DNA from 2 places in the Zhaonella formicivorans genome. Region 1 is predicted to be linked to the other one. Evidence: riboswitches for the same ligand, from Rfam matches in the RefSeq annotation. Region 1 holds a riboswitch; the other holds the start of a gene.
The links. Region 1 has a riboswitch for cyclic di-GMP ahead of EYS13_RS03405 (type II secretion system F family protein). Riboswitches for the same ligand answer to the same signal wherever they lie in the genome.
Positions count from the first base shown of each region.

Region 1 (7,739 bases):
GGGTTCTCAAGTTCAGGATGAAATAATGTACACCTCGGAACGGGGTTTTTATCACCCCACCAACAACGCCGGCGGTTTGGAGGGCGGCGTGACTAACGGTGAACCCTTGGTGATCAGGGCGGCAATGAAACCGATTCCCACATTGATGCAGCCGCTAAAGAGTGTTGATTTCTTAACTAAGAAGCCATATCAAGCGGCCATAGAACGTTCCGACGTTTGTGCGGTACCGGCAGCGGCAGTTGTCGGCGAAGCTGCAGCAGCTTTTACTTTGGCGGAGGCAGTTCTGGAAAAATTCGGGGGAGATAGCATGGAGGAGCTCGGTTCCCGGGTAAAGCAGTACCGGACATACGTGAGGCAGGTTTAAGAGATGAAATCCAATATAGTATTAATTGGTTTTATGGGGACAGGTAAGAGCAGCATAGGTCGCCAACTGGCCAAGGTTTTACAAAAAGATTTTATAGATACTGATCAGGAAATTGAGCGTTTAACAGGGCTTACTATCCCCCGGATTTTTGCCAAACACGGCGAGGTTAGGTTTCGTTCGGAAGAAAAGCTGATGGTAAAAAAAGTGGCTAAACGGGAGAACTGCGTGATTAGCACCGGGGGCGGGGTGGTATTAGCGCCGGAAAATGTGGCTGAACTGAAAAAGAACGGGATTTTAATCTGTTTATCTGCTTCGCCGGAAACCATTTTAGCCCGAATAGGCAGGGGAAGCAACCGCCCCCTGCTGAGGAAAAAAAAGAGTATTGAAGAGATCCGCCGCTTGCTGGAAGATAGGGAACCTTACTATCGCTGTGCCGATTTTTATATAGACACTACCGGCTTACAGACGTCTGAAATTATTGAAAAGATTGTGCAGTTATTGCGGGAAAGAGGACGCGATCATGCAGAAAGTAAAAGTTGATTTGGCTGAGCGCAGTTACTGGATAATAGCCGGAAGGGAACTACTTGATGGCTTGGGTAAAATGTTGCTGGACTTAAAGGTCGGCAAAAAATGCCTGGTGGTTTCCAATAAAACGGTTTTTGGCCATTATGGCGAGCAGGTTGTAAATTCTTTAAAACAGGAAGGCTTCGCTCCGGAAGTAGCGCTGGTTGAGGACGGAGAAAACGCCAAATCTTTGGATTGGGCGGCGAAGCTCTACGACAAGGCTGTTGAAGCGAGGCTTGACCGCACCTCGCCGGTTATTGCGTTAGGCGGCGGAGTGATTGGTGATTTAGCGGGTTTCATTGCAGCTACCTTTATGCGCGGAGTGCCCTTGGTTCAAATTCCAACAACTCTTTTAGCTCAGGTCGATAGCAGTGTAGGCGGAAAAGTAGCCATCAATCATCCCAAGGGCAAGAATCTGATTGGGGCATTTTATCAACCCCGCCTGGTGGTAGCCGATTTGACAACTTTAACAACGCTTCCTGCCAGGGAAATCCGTGCCGGCATGGCAGAAGTAATTAAGTACGGGGTTATCTGGGATGCTTGCTTCTTTGAATACCTTGAGCAGGAAGGGAAGAATGCGATGGAAATGGACTATGAAGTTCTGCAGAACATAGTTGTGAAATCCTGTTCCATTAAAGCCCAGGTGGTTGGCCGGGATGAAAGGGAAAATAACCTGCGGGCGATTTTAAATTATGGGCATACCATAGGGCACGCCTTAGAGACTTTAACGGACTATAATTTTTACAGCCATGGGCAAGCTGTAGCCATTGGCATGGCTGTTGCGGCTGAAATGGCTGTTAAAATGGGATTGATAGCGGAAGAGATGGGCCGGCGTATTACGCGGTTACTAGCAGCTTGCGGCTTGCCTGTAACTCTTCCTGCAGATTTTGCTCCCGAAGCAATAGTTAATTGTATATTGCTGGATAAAAAAAATAAGCAGGGACTGGTCAGTTTTATCCTCCCCGAGGCTATAGGAAAAGTTGGGATTTATCAATTTTCACCTGAGCAGGTTTTGCAATACCTAAAAGAAAGATAGATGAACGGCAAGGTGGGCGGAAGTTGTGGTGGTCAGAAAGAAATTAGGCGAACTATTGGTGGAAAGCCAGCTGATTACCGCGGAGCAGTTGAACCAAGCGTTGCGGTCTAAGAAGCCCGGCGAAAGGTTAGGCCAGGTGCTGGTAAGCCTTGGGTATGTAACGGAACAGGATATTATTAACGTCTTGGAGTTTCAGCTGGGTATTCCGCAAATCAAACTTAGTGAGCTGAGCTTGGAGTTAAACGTAGTCAGGTTGTTGCCGGAGTCCATAGCCAGAAGGTATAATGCCATACCCGTTAAACTGAATGATGGTTATTTAACGGTGGCTATGGTAGATCCTCTCAACGTGGTGGCTCTTGATGATATCAGGCTTACAACCGGTTATGAAATTGAGCCGGCTATTGCTACTGAAGAGGAGATAACCAGGGCTTTAGCAGAGTACTATGGGCTGCAGGATTTGGCTGATAAAGTATTACAGGAATTGGAAATAAGCCAAGTGGTGGAAAGACCGGAACTGGTCCAGTTAGGGGAAGGGGCCTCAGACGGAAACGAGGCACCGGTAGTGCGTGTTGTCAACTCCATAATTCAGCAGGCTATAAAAACAAGAGCCAGCGACATTCATCTCGAGCCTCAGGAAGATAAGGTGCGGGTGAGGTTTAGAGTGGACGGCTTGCTGCGCGAAAACATGGCACTGCCTAAAAACTCCGCCGCCTCTATAGTCTCCAGAGTGAAAATTATGGCCGAGATGGATATTGCAGAAAAAAGGGTCCCACAGGATGGGCGGATACAGCTTAAGGTTGAAGGCAGGGAGATCGACCTGCGGGTTTCTTCTCTGCCAACCATTTTCGGTGAAAAAATTGTCATGCGTATTCTGGATAAATCCAGCCAGTTAATAAGTTTGAACAAGTTGGGATTTAGGCCGGAACTGTTGAACGCGTACATTAACCTAATCAATATTGCCTATGGCATGATCCTGGTCACCGGGCCCACCGGGAGCGGTAAGACAACAACCCTCTACGCTACTCTAAACGAAATCAACACTGCCGAAAAGAATATAGTTACAATTGAAGATCCGGTTGAATATGTTTTAGAAGGAATCAACCAGATCGGGGTCAATACCAAAGCCGGGCTTACATTTGCCACCGGCTTGCGTTCCATCCTTCGCCAAGATCCTGATGTAATTATGGTGGGTGAAATCAGGGACGGAGAAACGGCTGATATTGCAGTGCGGGCTGCAACTACCGGTCACTTAGTGTTCAGCACTTTGCACACCAACGATGCCGCCGGAGCCTTACCGCGCCTGATTGATATTGGAGCGGAGCCATTTTTGGTGGCTTCCTCTGTGGCAGGTGTAGTAGCCCAGCGGTTAGTGCGCGTAATTTGTCCAAAATGTAAAAAGGCATATCAAGTCCCACCCGGTGCGGCGGAAAGGCTGTTTTTGGCAAAGCCGGAAGGAGACTTGACCATTTTTAAAGGCGTTGGCTGTCGGGAGTGCGGTAATACGGGCTATAAAGGGCGCATGGCAATACATGAGGTACTGCATGTTACCAGGGAAATTCGGGAGCTGATTATGGAAAAGGCGCCGGCGGAAACTATTAAGCAGCAAGCGGTAAAACAGGGCATGGTGACTTTAAAGGAGGATGGCGTACAAAAAGTGTTGTGCGGGCTGACTACAGTGGAGGAAGTAATGCGGGTTGCTTACAGCGAAACGGCAAGCTGGTAGGAGGGAAAAAATGCCCATTGATGATTTGTTAAATCAGGCAGTTAAGTTTAAGGCTTCTGATGTACATTTGACTGTAGGAAAGCCGCCGGTGTTCCGGATTAACGGCGATTTACAGCCCCAGCAAAGTTATGGTATTTTATTGCCCGAACACACCGAAGGGTTAGTAAAAGAAATTCTAGATGAAGAGAAGTTTAAGATTTTGGCCCAAAACGGAGAATTGGATTTTGCTTACTCTGTTCACGGTTTGGGAAGGTTCCGGGTGAATGCATTTTACCAACGGGGCACCGTCAGCATGGTGTTAAGACTGATTAATGCTGAAGTACCTGCCCTAGAGGAGCTAAATCTGCCTGCCGTACTTGTGGACTTGACCAAAAAGAATAAGGGCTTGGTGCTGGTAACAGGGCCCACCGGGAGCGGCAAATCCACCACCTTGGCGGCAATGGTTGACAGGATCAATTCTGAGCGCAGCTGCCATATTATCACTTTGGAGGACCCGATCGAGTACATGCACCAGCACAAAAAAAGCATAGTAAACCAGCGGGAAATCGGTTCCGATTCCAAAAGCTTTGCTACGGCCCTCAGGGCTGCGCTGCGCCAGGACCCTGATGTTATTATGGTGGGGGAGATGCGCGATTTAGAAACTATTGCTACTGCCCTTACCGCAGCCGAAACGGGCCACCTGGTTTTTGCCACATTACATACTGGAAGCGCTGCCCAGACCATTGACCGGATTATCGATGCTTTTCCGCCTCACCAGCAGTACCAAGTCCGGGTGCAGCTGGCAGAAACACTCCAGGGAATTATCTCCCAGCAGCTGCTCCCGCGCGTAGACTGTCCCGGGCGGGTGGCTGCAGTGGAGGTACTCATAGCTACGCCGGCTGTGCGCAACCTGATCAGGGATGGGAAAACCCACCAGATTTACTCCAGCATTCAGACCGGAATGAAATACGGGATGCAAACAATGGATATGGCATTAAAAAACCTTTACCAGGCAGGTATAATCGGTCGCGAGGAGGTATACTTACGCGGCAGCGACCCAGCCAACGTGAATATAATGCTGGACTAAAGGGTTGTAATAAAAAATGTACGGGCATAAAAAGGAATTTTAGACATGAAGGCGAATATATAGTCTGCACAGCCAAATAATGTGTTGATCCCCAAATATTAGGCAAACCTGTCGAAAGGCAGGGACGCAAAGCTGCGGACCTACAGACAAACAGTCTATGGTAGCCGGGCTGCCGAAGGTTTAATCATGTAACCCGGTACCCGGCTTTTTGCGTACTCTTCAGCTTTAGGAAGTGTTTAGTAGTGCCAACTTATAGTTACCGCGCCAGGGATTTATCGGGACAGCAGGTGAAAGGCCTCCTGGAGGCGGAGAACAGGGAAGCCGCAGTGGAGAGGCTCCGGGAGCAGAAACTATTTATCACTGCAATCCACGAAGCGCGAGCCTCATCCATTACCTGGCGGACAATCAGACAGGAAAAAATCCCGGGCCGGCATATGGCGGTGTTTTGCCGCCAGTTTTCCACCATGATTAACGCCGGCTTGCCCGTTTTAACCTCATTGCTGATTTTAAAGGAGCAGACAGAGAACAGAACATTGCGCCAGGTAATAGGGCAGGTTGCCCAGGATTTGCAAAAGGGCGAAACCCTGGCTGATGCTTTCCGGGCCCATCCTAAGTTAATCCCTGACCTGATGGTCAATATGGTGGAGGCTGGGGAGGTTGGCGGCGTGTTGGACGAGGTGCTCTCAAGACTGGCTGTTCATTTTGAAAAAGAGCACGCTATGCGGGAAAAAGTAAGGTCTGCCATGACTTATCCGGTGGTAGTGCTATGTGTGGCATTATTGGCGGTGATTTTTCTTTTAACATTTGTTTTACCTGCCTTTCAAGGGATTTTAACAAATTTAGGAGTGGAAATGCCTTTTTTGACCAAGGTGATTCTGGGCATAAGCGCTTTCTTGCGCACCTTCTGGTATCTTGGCTTATTGTCCATAACACTTTTTGCCGTTGGAGTAAAAAAAAGCTTAGCAACCGAGCGGGGCAGAACAGTTTGGGATAAATTCACCCTTAAAGCGCCTGTATTGGGCGCTTTAACCCAGAAGGTGATCATTTCCCGCTTTGCCCGAACATTAGGGACTTTGTTAAAAGGTGGCGTTCCTATTCTCCAGGCTCTTGAGGTTGTTAAGCGCACTGCGGGTAACAGGGTTGTTGCTGAGGGAATTAGCAAGGCTCAGGTCAACATCAGGGATGGCGGGGGTATGGCTGGGCCCCTGGCCGAATGCGGAGTATTTCCTCCCATGGTAATTCAAATGATCGCTATAGGGGAGGAAACGGGGGTGCTGGACAGCTTGCTGGAGAAACTCAGCGACTTCTATGACGGGGAAGTGGACAACATGGTCAGCAGGCTCTCCAGCATTATCGAACCGCTGATGATCCTCTTTTTAGGCGGTATAGTTGGTTTCATCATTTTGGCAATCCTGTTGCCGATGTTTAAGATTATTGGTTCTATTTAAGTGGGAAACCGGGAAAGGAGGTGAAACCATGCTGAAATGGTTTAGGAAGCTGCTGAAGGATGAGAAGGGCTTTACTTTGATTGAGCTAATGGTGGTAGTTGTAATCATTGGTATTTTAGCGGCCATTGCGGTTCCGGCTTTTTCGAATTCCTCAGATAAGGCTAAGGTGAGCAAGGCGAAAGCAGATCTTAGAACTCTGGAAAGTGCTTTGGCTGTATACTATGCTGAAAATAACTTTTACCCAAATAGTCTTAATGATTTGGTGACAGGTAAATATATTAAACGACTGCCAAAAGATCCTTGGGATAATGATTATGTATATTCTATCAGCTCTGGAAGTTATAACTTATATTCCAAAGGATCAGATGAAGATGATGATAATGGAGAAGCTGGTGATATAAATTCTAGAGACTTATAAACTTATATATATATATAATATACGTATATTATATATATATATATGATTTACGGCAGGGCAAAAGCCCTGCCTTACTCTATATGCTAAGTTAACTTGAGGTGTCAAATGCTTTATTTATTTACCTTCTTCTTTGGCCTAATCATCGGCAGCTTCCTTAACGTCTGCATAAATCGTATTCCCAGAGGCGAATCTATTGTTGCACCGTCTTCCCGCTGCGAAAGCTGCGGAGTGAGGCTTAAGCCCTGGGATTTGGTGCCGGTGCTTAGCTGGCTGCTGTTACGGGGCAGATGCCGCTACTGCGGGGCAACAGTATCTCCCAAATATCTTATAGTCGAGCTGTTAACAGGTTCCCTGTTTGTTTCGCTCTTGGCTGTTAAGGGTTTATCAGCTGAACTTATTCCTTATTTAACATTAACTTCTATTTTAGTTGTCGTTGGTTTCACTGATCTGGAACATTACCTCATTCCCAACAAGGTAATTATTGCCGGTTTTGTTTTGGGTGCGGGATTACATATCTTTTTCCGGCATTTGGATTGGAAGGATATTTTCTTAGGCTTTTTGGCCGGGGGAAGCATACTTTATCTTTTGGCTGTGCTCAGTAAAGGGGGCATGGGGGGCGGCGACATCAAGCTGGCTGCCCTGCTGGGGTTTTACCTTGGCTGGCAAGGGGTGCTGCTTACCCTCTTTTTAGGCGCTTTGCTGGCTTCCGTTACAGGAATTTGGTTAATAATTCTGGGCAAAAAAAGCAGGAAGGACCCTCTGCCTTTTGGAGTTTTTTTAAGCATTGCTGCAATGATTTCCATGCTGTATGGCGGAAATATTTTAACTTGCTATTTAAATGCTTTATAACTAATTTGTATTATCTTCCTTGAGACTAACATGAAAGCAGCTACAAACTTATAAGGCAAAATTTACCTGGCTTTCCGGAAGTGCAGGAAATAATTAAGAAGTTGTCGAATTGGCTTATAAGAGGTCGATTAAGATGTCTAGCTTCCCGGTAAAACAAGAACAGGGGTACACGTTCCTGGAAATCATGATAGTGGTAGTTTTGATTGGCTTGTTCTCTACTGTGGCTTCACCTGCTGTGGAAAGTGTTGTTGCCCGCCAGAGGCTGATAGCA
Region 1 is NZ_CP085524.1:704,525-712,263, forward strand. Features, by position in the region: gene aroC (chorismate synthase) at 1-364, shown strand, start outside; gene EYS13_RS03385 (shikimate kinase) at 368-904, shown strand; gene aroB (3-dehydroquinate synthase) at 885-1,964, shown strand; gene gspE (type II secretion system ATPase GspE) at 1,993-3,687, shown strand; gene EYS13_RS03400 (type IV pilus twitching motility protein PilT) at 3,698-4,753, shown strand; cyclic di-GMP riboswitch class I at 4,845-4,930, shown strand; gene EYS13_RS03405 (type II secretion system F family protein) at 4,996-6,201, shown strand; gene EYS13_RS03410 (type II secretion system protein GspG) at 6,230-6,619, shown strand; gene EYS13_RS03415 (prepilin peptidase) at 6,725-7,468, shown strand; gene EYS13_RS03420 (prepilin-type N-terminal cleavage/methylation domain-containing protein) at 7,602-7,739, shown strand, end outside.

Region 2 (7,739 bases), 730 kb from region 1:
ACCAGGCAGCGTTTTAGCTTGGCCTGACGGTAAGCCTCCTGAAACTCCGCTGTTAAACGGCAGAGCATTTTAACTAAAGGTTCAAGCTCGGAAAAGTCCTGGAACCAATCTTCCGGTTCCCGCAAAAAATATGCATCTCTTAACTGGACCGTTAATTTCTTTGCCTCGTCCCTAAAAGCTTGCGCCTGTTTTTTTAGGTTTTCATCCACATCGCTTTGGCAGCGCTTCAGTGTCTTAAATTTAAACCCCCGGAAAGCGGCACCCATCTCCTTCCAAGGTAAGCAGCATGCTGCTTTCAGTTCCTGGATAAGAGCGAGATCCTCCTCTAAATTAGCTTCGTAAGGAGCCGGGCCCCCCGGTTGACGGCTGATGACCAGAGCCCTCATGAGCAAACTTTCTGCCTTCTCCAATTCCAAAAAAATGCTTTCCTTCAAATTCTTTATCCATGGCAATTCATCCGGCGAAATCTCCCCCGGCAACCTGAAACTAACGGCTGCCTGCTCAAGCCACTGTTTAGGCCAGGGTTGACTCCGGGCAAATGTATCCAGGCGCAGGATCAAGTCCTGTAAAGCTGCATCATCCCTTTCCCCTCCGTAGCATTCAACCAACCGGAGAAAGTCCGGATCTTCTTTTTCATAATAAGTTTCCAAAAGCTCCTCTAAAACTTCAAGCCGCAGTAAAACAGCTTCCGTATCATCGGCAATCCGGAAATTGGGATCCAGGTCTAAACGGTAAAAATGCTGTCGCACCAGCTCAAGGCAAAAGGCATGCAGCGTGGTGATGGGGGCGCGGTTTAACAGGGACAATTGCCGCTCCAGATGCCGGGAGCCAGGATTAGCATTGAGCGCTTGCAATAAGGCTGTACCGATCCGTTCCCGCATCTCAGCAGCCGCAGCATTAGTAAATGTCACGACCAAGAGCCTGTCCACATCTACCGGATCTTCTTCACTGCTGATCCGCAAAAATACCCGTTCCACCAACACCGCCGTTTTACCTGCCCCGGCCGCTGCCGCCACCAGGAGGTTAGAGCCCCTGGCGGTAATCGCGCTCCACTGCTCCTCCGTCCAATTCCCTTTACTCAACGGCTTCCACCCCCTTAAGAGCAAACTTCAGCCATATTTCTTCCTTGCAATCCTCGCTGAGCAACCTGTAGACGTTGTCTTCCAACAACAGGTCAAATTGACATACCGGTTTGAAATTGCAGTACTGGCAGGACGTGTTATTGCCTTTGCGGTACGGCTCAATTTTCACCTTCCCTGCCATAATTTCCCTGCCCACTAGCTGCAGAGTTTCCCGTAAGTGCTTGCGCAGCAGTTCGAACTGCTCCGGAGTCAGTACCCGGGAATTGGCATGAAAGGTGCCATCGTTTTTTAAAGCCGCAGGAATAAGTTCCGAATGTCCTGCGATGGCCCGGTCCATTTCTCTGACCACCTCGGCATCGGCCAGCACATAACCCTGCATTTTTAATTTTTTATAGATTTCTTTTTCCAATTGCTCCAAAGGCATGGGGCCACCGCCAGGGATCAAAGGATCTTTTACACTGAAATAGAGTATCCCTGCCGGTTTACCCGGTTCACCCGTGAGGAGCTCCGCATGGTTTAGAATCACATCCAGGTAAGCTAAAAGCTGCAGTTTCAGGCCATGGTAAATATCCTCCAAAGTAAGCCGGGAAAAATTGGATTTATAATCAATAATCCGGAAATAATTGCCGGTGGCACACCTGGCCAGATCCACCCGGTCAATCCTGCCCGTGAGCTCCATAGTCAAACCGTTACCCAAATCAAAAAGGAGCGGCGGCAGTTTTTCCCCGGTGCCAAATCCCAGTTCCAGACCTACAGGGCGGAAACTGCCGCGCCGGGCATGCTCTGTCAGCACCAGGGCAGCCCGTTCCACTGTCTGCTGCAATTTTCGGGTTAAATAACGATAGCGGGCGGTACTGAGCAAAATTTCATTTTGCAGCTTGGGGGCCAGTTCCTTGACTACCTCAGAAGTCAACCGACTGCATTCTTGACGGCTTAAAACTCCCCATTCCAGGTTTTGGGCTTCTAATCTTTCCACAAAAATTTTCAGGGCAGCATGAAAAAATTGACCCAGATCGGGCGCCGCAAGCCGGTAGATGCTTCGCTCCTGCAGCCTCAATCCGTAGGATAAAAAATGGGCAAAAGGACAGGAGGCGTACTTCTCCAAGCGGGAAACACTGCTTCTAAAACGCTTGCCGTAGAGAGCCCGGCTTACCGTCCCCGAAATATTGCCCTCATTGTTGCGGTGGAACAAACTCTGCAAAACCCACCTGCTTTTTGCGGCGTATAGAGGATCGTCCACAAAATAATTATAGACTTCCCACCAGAGCGGGCTTAATTCCCGACCCGCCTTGGCTTCTCTTAGCCTTGCAGCCAGGAAGGACAGAGTGCGTCCGGGATGGGAGATAAACTCCTCTTCATCTTCACCAGATACTGTTGGCTCAACGGTACATATCTTTTCCGGCAAATGGGGCAAGAGCTCCTTAATCCGGGCAATTACAACCGAAGGCATTAAAGCCCGGCCTTCTTCGTCTGCCAGCGGGTAGCTCAACCACAGGTACCGGCTGGCCCTGGTCAAAGCCAGGTAAATTAAAAATTGTTCGTCGAAGAGGCGCCGCCTGCTTCCCGGGGCAAGTTCCAAACCGTAGCGTTTGAGATTTTCCCGTTCAACCTCGCTAAAAAGACCTTCTTCCTTGGCGCGCTGCGGAAATACGCCGTCATTAATCCCCAGCACAAAGGCAGCTTTTACATTGGGATTGCGGGAGTGCTCCAGATTGTTGACCAGCACCTGGTCCAAAGCCGGCGGGATTAAGCCCAGCCGTAAACTTTCCAGACCCGTCTCCAATACTTTGCTGAAATATTCCAGGGATAATTCTTCTTCGCCCAGTGCTTCCACTATTTGGTCCAAGAGGTTTAGAATTTCATTCCAAACCTGTACGTGCTCCCGGGCTTCCTCCAGGCGTCCCTGCTGCTGTGCAGCCTTGCTCCAAGCATTCAGCTTTGCTTGTACATTGAGAGAAGCCAGAAGTTCAAAGAGAGCAGTTGCCATTTCCCGCACATTTTTCGCCTCTTTAAGTTTTTGGGATAGAACCAGTAAATCCCCGGCAGCCACTGTCCTTGCCTCATTGATCAGTGCCAATTCCTGCTCTTCCCAGGGGGTCAGTTCCGTTTCCTCCCCCACAGTATATTGCCGACGGTAGCTCCAGGGCTTACCATCAGTCCAGCTTTTCCCTCTCAGACCATGGGCCAAGCAATAGTTTTCCAGAAGGTCAACCTTTTCCCTGGAGAGAGGGACTAAATCGGTTTTCAGATATCTGAAGACCGGCTCGTAATTCCAATTGGTCTCAATCACTTCCAAAGCGGAGCGAATTAACTCCACCAGCGGATGGTGGAGTACCGTCTTCTTGCGGTCGATAAAAAATGGAATGCCGTGGTCGGTAAAAACGGTGGCGATTAATTGCTCGTAAGGTTCCAAATCCCTTAAGATCACAGCTATTTCCCGCCAGCGCAAGCCTTGCTCCCGGCTCAGCCTGGCAATCTCTCTGGCAACCCCTTCCACTTCCGCCCGGCGGTTAGCGGCAGCTACTAATTTTATGCGCGAAGTTTGGCCTCGATAAGGAGCGGCAGGGCGCTGAAAAAAGTACTTTTCCAGGTAGGCCAACTCCTCTGCCTCCCGGAAGCGGTAAGGTACGGCAGCAGCAAGCACCACTGGCTCCCTGACTGTTACCCCTAACCGTCGGGCTAAGGACTCCACTTTAAATAAGGTTTCCTTAGTAGGATAAAACAGTTCTGTTTCATTAGGCTTTTGAGAGCTGCCCTTAGGTTCCAAGCAAAGGGTTATCTTCACTTCTCCGGCAACCTGCAGAAGCTTTTCCAATACTTTGTATTCCTGGGGCGTAAAGCCTGAAAAACCGTCCAGCCAGATTTTGGCGTCCTGCACAGTAGGGGACTTTTCTAGGCGTTCAGCCAAGAGCAGCAGGTAGTCATCGGGGTCCAGGTATTGTGAGGCCAGGTATTCCTCTAATTTCTGGTAAAGCAAATAAAGGTCTTGTAGTTTCACGCCAAGCAAACCGTGAGCAGCCAGCAGGCCGGAATCCAAAATCCCTTTAATAGTCGCAGGAGTAAGGCAATAGGCTTTTAATTCAGACAGGGCAGCGGCCAGGCTATCAATAAAACCCGGCTGGTCAGCCGCGCGGTAAAAAAGCTGCAGCTTATCTTTATGCTGCTCCACAAGCCCCCGGAGCGCCATCCTTTTTCCCAAGTCATCCAGCAGTACCCGGGCCGATCCACCTACTTCCTGGAGCACACGCCAGGCTAACCGTTGAAAGCTCAGGACCTGGGCCCGCATAATCCCCCCCAAACCAGGGGTAGAGGCTAATGCCAGTTCATTTTGAAAGGTGGCTTGTTCCGGGACGAGGAGAATTAAAGGCTGGCTTACCTCTGCCTGCTGCAATTCCCACCTGATATCCTCCCAGCAGGTATGGGTTTTGCCCGAACCGGCCCGCCCGAGAATAAACTGTAAGCTCAATGTTTCCCCTCCTCGGCGCATATTTTCAAAAAACCTTTAGTGCATGCTGACAATAAATACTCATCATATACCCTGAAAATCTTAACCCTTGTGTCCGCTCCTTCTTTTGACGAGCCATATAGAGCTCTGAACCAAAAATAATCCTCCCCTCTGCAACAAGGGGAGGTGGCTGTTAAATATTATTTTCCATCAAAAATCTTTCCAATTCAGTTTTAGCCACAATATATGACCTGCCGGGTTTTTTGGCGGACAACTTACCTTTATGGATCAGATTCAATACTTTTTGATAAGCATTTTTTGTAGTGAAGCCCAGCAGTTCTGCAGCCCTTACGGTAGACAAATACTCTTCGTCATCAAGCGCCGCCATGTTCACCGGATGGGTATTTTGCCCAGTGTATTCCACAGGCAGGAGTCCTGCCTGCTTTAGTTCTCTGACCAAACCGAGTATAGTATCTACCTTGGCGTTGATGGTGGTTTGATTTTCCGCTATTTCCCGCAAAACTTCTTTCAACTGCTCTAAACTCTCCGTTTGTTTTTCCGGCTCTTGTGGTCTGCCTTCTTGCCGTCTCCGGGCTGCCCTGTTTGCCTCATTGTAAATAGCGGCTGTTTTCCTGCTGCTGCCCCCAGTCACCACCCCCACCGGCTCCCAGGGATCAAAGATAACCTGGGTATAGCCACATTTGGCACAAGAAAAATAAGCGTTATTAAAACTGCGGAAGCGGTAAATGAGGTAATCGCCTTTACAGGAAGGGCAATTGCCGTAAAACTTCTTTTTCTTGACGGGAAACATCGTAATTCTCCTTTCGGCAGCTGGCTGCCATAGCTTTCAGCTTTAGGCCCTATAGCTTTGCGTCACCGGCTTTAGCCGGTTTTGCCTTTTCGTTGGTTACTATTTTACTTTGCTATTTTTGCAATAAATCCTCCTTTGCAGGCTTAACTTAGTTAAAATTTTTATTTTTATAAAAGCTCACAGCTATGTTCCGCTGTATTTTTACCCTCCTGTACTTGCTCATGACAATTGGCCAACAATTGGGCACAATACTCAATTATTTCGCTCCTGCGCACAATCCCGATAAAGATCCCCATATCATCCTCAACAGGTACAAAATTTTGTACCTTAGCCAAGCTAATTAGATCCAGCATTTCCGCATCAATCCGTACCGGTTTGTTTTCCATCCGGCGCGGCACTTCTTCTAAAGTGTATTTGTGAGCATTTTCAAAGCTCAGACCAGGTGTATTTTTTATCTTCCACAGCAGATCCCCTTCGGTTAGGGTCCCCACGTACCTGCCCTCCCGGTCGATAATGGGAACTGCTGTATAGCGGTGCCGCTCCATTCTTTCTAAAGCTTGCCTAATAGTTGATTGGGGCGTCAAATAAACTACTTCGTCTTTGGGCAAAAGAAAAAAGGCGATGTTCATGGTTGCATTTCCCTCCCAAAGTTATTATAGCTATCTTTGCGAAAATATCACAAGGAATATTTTTTCGCATTTAGGGTAGCAATATAAAGGAGGAAATCTTTTTAAAGAAAAGGATGGGGTAAATTGGACACCATAGAAGAAAACCTGAAATACTTTATGGATAAGCATGGGAAAATATACGAAGCTTACGAGGACTACGGCAAACTGGTCCATTATGAAGGAGGGCCATTGGACGAAAAGACCCGCTGGCTAATCAAAGTAGCGTTGTCAACCGCCTGTCAGTACGAATATGCCTTACGCACCCATATCATTAAAGCAATTAAAAGCGGGTGCACTAGGGAAGAAATTGAACACGCCATCATGCTGGTGGCACCTACGGCAGGATTTCCCAAGACCATGGAAGGGTTTCTAATTTTGAGGCAGGAGATGGGGGAAACACTGTCTTCATAATCACCTGCATAATTAAAAAACTGACCCCCTATCCTACAAGGATAGTAAGAGCCAGCTTATGAACACTTCTCAAATGTATTATTTGCTCTGGACAAGCTCGCACACCGTTAGCGGCTGCAAAGCCTTCGGCCTAGGGCGAAACCTGTCCCGCTCCATAATACATTCGAGCACATAATAGTTTGTTGACAGCCCGACACTCAAGCCTTATAAAGCAGGGAGGTGTTTTAGCTATGCCAACAGCAAACGGTCGTTGACCATAGCGCTTCCACTGGTCCGTTCAAACAACTTCAGCAAATCGTCAACTTGCAATTTTTTCTTTTCAGAGGAATCTATATCCAGTATAATTTTGCCTTCGTGCATCATGATGGTGCGGTTTCCGTATTTCAGAGCATCCCGCATATTATGGGTTACCATAAGAGTCGTTAAAGAGTCGGTTTTGACAATTTTATCTGTGAGGTCAAGGACCTTTTGCGCTGTTTTGGGGTCGAGAGCTGCTGTATGTTCATCCAAAAGCAGCAGTTTCGGCTTGTTAATGGTGGCCATTAGCAGTGTCAAAGCCTGGCGCTGTCCACCGGACAGGAGTCCCACTTTTGCTCTGAGCCTGTTTTCCAGGCCCAGTTCCAGCTTGGCCAGCTGTTCCTTGAAAAAATGCTGCTCTTCTCTGGTAACACCCCATTTTAATCCCCGCTTTTTACCCCTGCGCAGTGCCATGGCCAGGTTCTCCTCAATAGTCATGGAAGCGGCAGTGCCCAGCATTGGGTCCTGAAAAACACGACCGATATATGCTGCCCTGCGGTGTTCCGGCAATAAAGTAAGCACCGACCCATCGAGAGAAACAGAGCCTTGATCAGGTGGATAGACACCGGCGATAATATTCATCAGCGTCGACTTGCCGGCACCGTTGCCGCCGATAACAGTTACAAAGTCGCCCGCCTCCAGGTGCAGAGTAACACCGTCCAGGGCGATCTTTTCGTTGACACTCCCTTTGTTAAAGGTCTTTCTAACATCTTCCACCTTAAGCACTTTGCCCACTCCTTCCGGAAGCAATCAAGCCCTGCAGTTTATCCTTTAAAACAGGAGAAGCCAGAGCCAGCGCAACAATCAACGCCGTAAACAATCGCAGATCCGTGGGTGGCAGCCCCAGTTGGAGCACAATGGCTATTACCATCCTGTAAACAATGGAACCCAAAACAACTGCAATCAAAGTGCGTACCATTGTTTTATTCCCAAAGAGCACTTCGCCAATAATGATGGAAGCCAAACCAACAACGATTGTCCCAATGCCCATACCCACATCGGCAAAGTTCTGGTACTGGGCAACC
Region 2 is NZ_CP085524.1:1,438,563-1,446,301, forward strand. Features, by position in the region: gene addA (helicase-exonuclease AddAB subunit AddA) at 1-1,082, opposite strand, end outside; gene addB (helicase-exonuclease AddAB subunit AddB) at 1,075-4,548, opposite strand; gene EYS13_RS07190 (helix-turn-helix domain-containing protein) at 4,721-5,338, opposite strand; cyclic di-GMP riboswitch class I at 5,351-5,434, opposite strand; gene EYS13_RS07195 (CBS domain-containing protein) at 5,506-5,967, opposite strand; gene EYS13_RS07200 (carboxymuconolactone decarboxylase family protein) at 6,124-6,417, shown strand; gene EYS13_RS07205 (ABC transporter ATP-binding protein) at 6,646-7,440, opposite strand; gene EYS13_RS07210 (ABC transporter permease) at 7,433-7,739, opposite strand, start outside.
Region 2: linked by a shared signal. The riboswitch ahead of EYS13_RS07190 (helix-turn-helix domain-containing protein) and the one ahead of EYS13_RS03405 (type II secretion system F family protein) in region 1 are both predicted to bind cyclic di-GMP.